2 linked regions of the Collimonas fungivorans Ter331 genome follow. The protein of the gene in region 1 binds, or shares a complex with, the protein of each later gene. Links are inferred from orthologs where the notes say so. Each region holds a gene or a part of one and is shown in the gene's direction. Other genes may lie near its edges.

Evidence for each region. The genes of interacting proteins can lie anywhere in the genome.
Region 2: the proteins of ssb (region 1) and sbcB are in contact, whole or in part, in a crystal structure (PDB 3C94), measured with the Escherichia coli proteins. The link is inferred for Collimonas fungivorans Ter331 from one-to-one orthologs.

Annotation. Positions count from the first base shown.
Region 1 is NC_015856.1:573,318-577,479, forward strand. Bases 65-2,867 are described here. They hold ssb (single-stranded DNA-binding protein), read left to right. Parts: upstream 65-1,120; coding sequence 1,121-1,615; downstream 1,616-2,867. Other genes in these bases: CFU_RS02470 (MFS transporter), read left to right, coding at 65-1,074; CFU_RS02480 (hypothetical protein), read right to left, coding at 2,052-2,867. In the rest of the region: more of CFU_RS02470, read left to right, coding at 1-64; more of CFU_RS02480, read right to left, coding at 2,868-3,089; CFU_RS25480 (YopT-type cysteine protease domain-containing protein), read left to right, coding at 4,128-4,162. UniProt on the Escherichia coli protein: Plays an important role in DNA replication, recombination and repair. Binds to ssDNA and to an array of partner proteins to recruit them to their sites of action during DNA metabolism. Acts as a sliding platform that migrates on DNA via reptation.
Region 2 is NC_015856.1:1,330,293-1,334,591, reverse strand. The notes cover bases 539-3,478. They hold sbcB (exodeoxyribonuclease I), read left to right. Parts: upstream 539-1,261; coding sequence 1,262-2,695; downstream 2,696-3,478. Other genes in these bases: CFU_RS05895 (PadR family transcriptional regulator), read right to left, coding at 3,193-3,478; CFU_RS05900 (DUF3861 domain-containing protein), read right to left, coding at 2,827-3,135; CFU_RS05910 (DUF3563 family protein), read right to left, coding at 739-912. Also shown: CFU_RS05920 (hypothetical protein), read right to left, coding at 1-81; CFU_RS05915 (antibiotic biosynthesis monooxygenase family protein), read left to right, coding at 213-515; more of CFU_RS05895, read right to left, coding at 3,479-3,762; speG (spermidine N1-acetyltransferase), read right to left, coding at 3,858-4,299. UniProt on the Escherichia coli protein: Degrades single-stranded DNA (ssDNA) in a highly processive manner.

The DNA of each region.
Region 1 (4,162 bases):
AGCGCGGCCCTGGTCGGCCTTGCCATGGGAATCTACGGCCTGGCGCAATCGTTCGGGCAAATCCCGTTCGGCGTCGCCTCCGACAAATACGGCCGCAAGAAGATCATCGTGATCGGCCTGATCCTGTTTGCGCTGGGCTCCTTCATCGCCGCCGCTGCCGGCAATATCTACTGGGTCATCATCGGCCGTGCGATCCAGGGCGCCGGCGCGATTTCGGCGGCGGTGACCGCTTTCATCGCCGATTCCACCCGGGAAGAACATCGTACCAAGGCCATGGCCATGGTTGGCGGCTCCATCGGGCTGACCTTTGCCTTGTCGCTGATCGTTTCGCCGCTGCTGTACCAATGGGTAGGCATGGGCGGCATCTTCGCCCTGACCGGCATCCTGTCGCTGGCCGCGATCGTGGTGGTGGTGTGGCTGGTGCCGTCGGCGCCGCTGGTCAAGGCCAGGCGCGTGGCGTGGTCGGAGATCTTGCGCAACGGTGAGCTGATGCGGCTCAACTACGGGGTGTTTGCCCTGCACATGACGCAGATGGCGATGTTCGTGGTGATGCCGGCGGCGCTGGTCAAATACGCTGGCCTGCCGCTGGAGTCGCACTGGAAAATCTACCTGCCGGTGGTGCTGGCGTCTTTTGTGCTGATGCTGCCGCCGGTGTTTGTCGGCGAGAAGCAGGGCAAGATGAAGCAAGTGATGCTGGCGGCCGTGGCCTTGTTGTTTGTCGTGCAACTCGGCCTGTTGGCGACATTCTCGATGGCAACTATCCACTGGCAGTGGCTGGTCGTGCTGCTGCTGGGGTTTTTCATCGCCTTCAACGTGCTGGAAGCGAGCCAGCCGTCGCTGGTGTCGCGCATCGCGCCGCCGGCCGCCAAGGGCGCTGCGCTGGGCGTGTACAACACCATGCAGGCCCTGGGTTTGTTCTGCGGCGGCGCCCTAGGCGGATTGCTTAAACAGCATGCCGGAGCCCCCTCAGTATTCATTTTAGGAGGGGCGGCGACCCTGTGCTGGCTTATAATCGCATCCAGCATGAAAAATTTGCCGCGCCGTGGCCGCACAGCCACCACCGCGGCAGCATGATTTCCAAGGCATTTTTTCAAGATATTCGTATTTAGGAGAGCATCACATGGCATCGGTCAATAAAGTCATCATCGTCGGCAATCTCGGCCGCGACCCGGAAACACGCTACATGCCGAACGGCGAAGCCGTCACCAACATTGCCGTCGCCACCACGGAGAGCTGGAAAGACAAGAACAGCGGTGAGAAAAAAGAATTAACCGAGTGGCACCGCATCACCTTCTATCGCAAGCTGGCGGAGATCGCCGGCCAGTACCTGAAAAAAGGTTCGCAGATCTACATCGAAGGCCGCCTGCAGACGCGCAAGTGGCAAGACAAGGATGGCGCCGAGCGCTACACCACCGAAATCATCGCCGACACCATGCAGATGCTGGGCAGCCGCCAGGGTGCGGGCGGCAGTGCGCCTATGGATGGTGGCGACTACAACAGCGCGCCGCCGGCACGCCAGCAAAACACCAGCGCCCCGGCTGCTCCGGCCCGCCAGGCGCCAGCTTCCCGGCCAGCACCGAATTTCTCGGATATGGATGACGATATTCCGTTCTAGGATATACGTTTTTATATTTGTAAATAAAATGAGCGCAGCCCCTGAAAAGGCTGCGTTTTTTCTTGTCTAGACTTTTTTGAGGTCGTTTTTTCTTGTCTAGACTTTTTTGAGGTCGTTATTTCATCCATTAAGGTATGCCTAAAAAAATGTAAACAATGACTTCACGTTACACCGTGCGCACCATGCGCTCGACGGCAAAACGGTTGCGGACCCGGGGGCTGAGTTTGAGGCGGCAGCGGCGCATATTGAGCAGGCATCTACGCATTGGTTGCGGCATACGGCGGGCTCGCATTTGAGCGAGCCCGCCGACCTGAAATTGTGCGCGACAACCTTGGGCATGCAAACTTGAGCACAACCAGCATTGATCTTCATACCGAAGACGACGCCCGGCACGACGCCACGGACCCCAGACTATGCGACAGCACGCAGGGACAGGCTATTTGAGCGGCGTGCCCCCTGCATTGCGATAGGCGGCCGTCTTCGCGAACAGGTTGCCGCCGTCGGTTTCAGCCGTGGTCGACAGGTCCGATCCTTGGCCGAACATCAGAGCCGCGACATGGGCGCTCGCAACCTGGTCCATGTGCGAGAACAGCCAGTCCACCTTGTCGTCCTGGTAGTGGTAGTCGGTGTTGTTCTGTGCCATGTTGCCGATCGGGATCTGCCAGACGACGATCGGGTGGCCGACCGCCTCGGCCATCTGTTTCCAATAGGCGAGTTGCGCGGCCCACTTCTGGTCGCTCCAGAATGAGTTGCCATTCCCCAGCTTGGCGTTGAGTCCGGCGTCCGTGGATTCAACCTCCCCGACGAGGAAGTCTGCACCCTTTCCTCCGAGGGTCACATAATCTTTGGCACATTTATCCACGTTGCCCGGCCAGTCCCAGCAGGTGAGGTGCAGGCCGACGGCCGTGTTGGGAGCGTACTTCCGGGCCATTGCGATCAGGCAGTGAGCCAGACCCGCCACAGTGTTCGCCTGGTCTGCGCAGTCGGTCGGATTCGCAGCCGTCACCTGCGCCGGGACTTGGTCCAGAGGGCCGTACCCTCGCGCGAAACCAAAAAAATCGGGTTCGAGATCGATCATGTCGTGCGAGGCGCCGATCTTCTGGAGGAAGAAACGGTAGTCGTTCAGGTATCTGGTGAGGAGGTCGACCTGGTTGACCGCCGTCACCTCGTCCTGCCACTTGTTCACGGGCGCCAGGAGGCCGAGTTCAAACCATGTCCACATCACTGTCTGCGGATACGATTTACCCAAGTAGGTGGCCTGCGCAGCGCGGGCTTGGACGCCGGGGATGAGCCCCCCGATGCTACCGCCCGCGCATCCCCACCAGTTTGTCCCATTCGGGCAGGACGTCGCCGTGTACAGGGCGCTCGACGGTGCCGGCGGACTGACGACGTATTGGTACTGAGCGTCGAATGGTGCGGCAACCGAAAGAGCATCAATCGACGTTCTTCCGATCAACACCGTGCTCTTGCCCATGAAAGTGACATTTGGCGTAGAGCCCGTGCCGGTTGGCGTAGACCCGGTGCCGGTTGGCGTGGATCCTGTGCCGGTTGGCGTAGACCCCGTGCCGGTTGACGTGGACCCTGTGCCGGCTGGAGTGGCTCCCGTGCCGGTTGAGGAAGAGCCTGTTCCGGCATCACTCATGCCGCCACCACACGCGCTGAGTATCACGCAGGCAGAGATCGTTATAAAGAATTGTTTTTTAAAAAGAAATGTCATATTTTTTGTATGCGATAGTTGTCATATGGAAACTTCATAGCACTATCCGTGCCACATCGAATATCGAACACGCAGTAGGAATTCAGGCAAAAAGGCCGAAGGTGATTCGACCTTGTGCCACCAGGATATGGACAGAAAATTGACCGAAAAACAAAAAAACTAACAAATTTTGTTAGCGCTAACACCGACTGGGTAGCGATGGCGATTGGCGCTCAGCATAGGCAGGCTCAGTCGTTTCCGAGCGCAGGTAGCGTCGGACCGTGTTGCGCGAGATGCCCAACCGCTTGGCAATCTCCCTCAGTGGTACCTGGTCCCGAAGGTTGCCGGCAGATGTTATGGTCTTGAATACGTTTTACGGTCAAAAATTTCGCACGAGGGCGAGGTGGATTTTTGTCCATGAGATGATGCTGATTAGATAACTCAATTCGGTAAAATATGGAAAACTTTCGCATTACGGGCCAATATCATCCATCGATCGAGCCAACCTCGTCACAGAGGAATCCCGAGAATATTGAAGCATTAGAGAAAAAGGGCCCGTCGACTTATCAAAAATCAATATTGGATAGCCTGCCAAAGCGGACATCTACCAATCGTCCCGACTCTATTTCGTCCTTTAGAAAAATAGCAGTTTTAAATGGCATATGTTCGTCGCAGCCACGAGTTAACGAACACTCGTATTTGGAAGGTTCGTCAAGCTGGGCTGTACATAGAACCGCGCCGTTTGTTCAAGGTGATATATTGGAACATGAGGCGCCCGGACATGCAGGGGCGTGTGTCATATACAGCTTTCTTTGGATGAATAAAATTGCCAAGCAGTCTGGCAATGCCTC
Region 2 (4,299 bases), 760 kb from region 1 along the record:
GGCCAGCAGCAACTCGTCGAGCGTGCTGCGTGCACTGGAAACGTCCGGCAACATGAAATAAAGTCGTTGTCTACCCAACATGATGGCCTCCTGTGACTGTGTATACATTCAGCATAGTCAATGAGTGCAGAATCCACAAAGGTTGATTGGCGCCTGATTTGGCTAAAAATGCGACAATTCCCGTTCCGCCAACCAACAACGATGGAACCACCATGATTCTCGAATTAGCCGATATCCGCATCCAGCCAGGCAAACAACAGGAATTCGACGCCGCCATCCAGCGCGGCATCGAACAAGTCATCAGCAAGGCCAAAGGATTTGCCGGTTTCAAGATACATAAGGGAATTGAGTCGCCGGAACGTTACGTGCTGACGATTTCCTGGGAAACGCTGGAAAACCATACGGTGGATTTTCGCGAATCGCCGGCATTTGCCGAATGGCGTGCGCTGGTCGGGCCGTTTTTTGCCGTGGCGCCGACCGTCGAGCATTTCACGCTGTTGACGCAATCTCACTGAAGCACTGAACTTATAACTGAGATAGGTGTGACAAGACATGCACTGTGTGAGCAGCAGGGCAACCCGTTCTGACGGCCAATGCCGGCGGGATGCCCGACTGCTACGCAGCGATATAGACGAACTACTGCAGCAAATTACTGCTGGATACTGAAACTACTTCTGGCTGCAAACACACTTGTAGCCTGCTGCCGGCGCTGAACTGCCGTAATACTCGACGCGATGCTTAGAAACCCTTGATCCACGCTGCAGTCTGGGCGCTTTCACGGTCCAGGCGTTGCATGCGGTATTCCAGGTCGTACAGGTCGACGGCTTCTGCCAGGTAAGCTTCCTTGCGTGCTGCTTCCGAACGCTCGTAGGCAGTGCCGACACGCTTGAAAAAAGCGGCGATGCTGGTCAAGACGCCGGCAGTTTGTACCGAAGCTGCTGGACGGGAAATGCTAGGACTGTTGCTGATGGTCATTGTAGACATGATGTATTCCTCTTTCGTTTTGCGTTCACCGCAAGCCAATTGTTGCGTCGCACAATCAGAATAGTCTTTCCCCATTAATTATCCAATTTCGATTGCCAATAGCTGTTATCAGTTTTGTGAATTTAAGGGGCTAAAAGCCCTATTTGGAGCCAACTTACGATTTGGCCTAAAGCGTTGTAAAACTGCTATACAGGCTTGGAAGGATGACTGTAAACTGCTGCACTTCCTGTCCTTATTCAGCACTTAACCACGCACCTAAGCAAGCAACCGATCCCCAATGTCCACGCATACCTTCCTCTGGCACGACTACGAAACTTTCGGCGTCCAGCCGCGACGCGACCGCCCGGCCCAATTTGCGGCGATCCGCACGGATGCCGAACTGAATGAGATCGGCGAGCCGATCATGTTGTATTGCCAACCAGCAAATGACTTTCTGCCGGATCCGCAATCCTGCCTGATCACCGGCATCACGCCGCAGCAATGCCTGGAGCGAGGTATTCCCGAATACCAGTTCGCGGCCCAGATCGAAAAAGCGTTTTCCGAAGCCGGCACAATCGGCGTCGGCTACAACACGATCCGCTTCGACGACGAGGTCACCCGTTTCCTGTTCTGGCGCAACCTGATCGATCCCTATGCGCGCGAATGGCAGAACCAGTGCGGCCGCTGGGATATCCTGGACGTGGTGCGCACCGCCTATGCCTTGCGGCCGGAGGGCATCCAATGGCCGGTCAACGACGAAGGACGGCCCAGTTTCCGCCTTGAACTGCTGACCAAGGCCAACGGCCTCAGCCACGAAGCGGCGCATGACGCGCTGTCCGACGTGCGGGCGACCATTGCGCTGGCGCGCCTGATCCGGCAACACCAGCCGAAACTGTTCGATTTTTGCCTGGCGCTGCACAAGAAAGACCGCGCCGGCGCTGAAATCGGCTTGCCGACGCCGCGGCCGTTCCTGCATATTTCCGGCATGTTCCCGGCCGAGCAGGGCTGCCTGGCCGTTATGTGGCCGCTCGGCGTGCATCCCACCAACAAGAACGAAATACTGGCCTGGGACCTGGCGTTCGATCCCAGCGAGCTGTTTTCCCTGGATGCCGATACCGTGCGCACCCGGCTGTTCAGCAAGTCCGCCGACCTGCCGGAAGGCGTAACGCGCCTGCCCTTGAAATCGGTGCACCTGAACAAATCGCCGATGGTGATCAACAAGCTGCAAACCCTCTCGGCCGACATGACCACGCGCTGGGGTATAGATATCCCGCTGGCGTTGCGCCATGCGGAAATTGCAGCGCAAGCCCCTGACCTCAGCGGCCTGTGGCGCCAGGTATTCCAGCGTCCGGAGGAAGCGGCAAGCGATGTCGATGAAGACTTGTACGGCGGTTTTGTCGGCAACAACGACAGGCGCAAGCTAAATGACTTGCGCGCCATGCCGCCGCAAAAACTGGCGGCGGCCCGCGTCAGTTTTGACGACCAGCGCCTGGAAGAACTGGCCTTCCGCTACCGCGCCCGCAATTTCCCCGACACCCTGACACCAGAAGAACAGGAACGTTGGGACGAACACCGCGCCGCCCGCCTGTTCGACGGCGAAGGCAAGGCGCGCACGGTCGACATGCTGTTTGAGGAGATAGACCAGCTGTCGGAAACGGCCGACGAGCGCGGCGAAGAAATCCTCGGCGCGCTGTATGACTATGCAGAGATGATCGCGCCGGCGCGCGAATAGCCATTTGCCGCTGGCTTGTTGCGCCAGGGCTGCCCATATAAAGCGGGGCCAGGATAATTTTCTCTTGCACGAAAATTATCCTGGCCCCGCGTATCTTCATCTCCCGGGCGGCGTCCCGCTCGGGTCTCTTGTCAATTCTCTGCTTCTGTCACCTGCGGCTGCGCTTTCAGCTTCTGGATAAAATCGCGCATGGGCTGGCTGATGTCCGCGAACAACGGGTGGCCGCGATTTTTCAGCATCACTTCGGTGAACAGCTTCAAACCCAGCGCCAGCGAGGCGGCAGTGTCAGCGTCAAACTGGCCTTTGCTGCGCACCTTGTCGACGATCGTGAACAGGTCGTCGTGGTTGCCGGTGTCAAAACTGATGGCGGCATGGGTCGGCTCGCCTTGTTTTGGCGTCGCCAGATGTTCCAGGGTGATGCGGTAACGGTATTCACGCATGGCTACTCCTTCTTTCAAACGACTTGCTATTGCCTGTTGCGGCGATGACGGCTTGTTTCAGATACGTTCGATTTTCACGGCTGCCAGGTCGATGGCATCGACGATGGCGTGGATCTGATCCTGGCTGAGTTCGCCCTTTTCCAGCCTTGTATGCAATGCCATCCGAAAATTCTGGATCGCTCGCCGCAGCTCCGGCGCTGAACTGCCGGACGCGCGCTGTGCGGTTTCCAGGCGTTGCAGCGCCAGGGCCAGGGCTTCGCTGTTTTCAGCCAGGAACGCGCTGCCTTCCGCTGTGATGCGATACAGTTTCTTGCCGCCGGTTTCCGCTTCGATCGCCGTGTAACCCAGTTCTTCCAGCAATGTCAAAGTCGGATAGATCACGCCCGGGCTGGGGCTGTAATCGCCGCCGACCAGTTCTTCGATCGCCTTGATGACTTCGTAGCCATGGCGTGGCTTTTCTTGCAGCAGCTTGAGGATGACCAGGCGCAAGCTGCCCTGTTCAAACATCCGTCCGCCGCGCCCGCCTTCGCGCCGCCCGCCCCGTTCAAACAGGCCGCCGCCGCGATGTTGCCTTTCATGACCTTGGTGCATACGGCTGTGGTCGCAGCCTCTTCTATGTCCAAACATGTTTCTTCCTTATCTCATTGAATGAGACACTAAGATATATCTTAGAAATTGCTAAGTCAAGGAAATTTCAATACCCGGGCGCAGCTTGAAAACCTTCAGCGCCCGCGTTTGGCCAGATATTCGGGCTGGAACATGCACATGCGGATGGCGTCCCGATACACGCCATTGATGAAAAACTCGCTTTTCAGCTCGCTTTCCAGTTCGAACCCGCATTTTTGGTAAATATGGATGGCTTTGTGGTTTTCCTTGTCGACATACAGATAGAGCTTGTACAAGTTGAGCACGCAGAAGGCATATTCGATCGCCAGCCGGGTGGCGCGCTCGGCATAACCCTTGCCCTGGGCGCCAGGCGCGACGATGATCTGGAATTCCGCGCGCCGGTGGATATGGGTAATCTCGACCAGCTCCACCAGCCCCACCATCTCGCCGTTGTCGCTTTCCAGGATGAAGCGCCGTTCGCTTTGGTCGTGGACGTGCTGGTCATACAATTGCACCAGTTCGACATAAGCTTCGTAGGGCTCTTCGAACCAATAACGC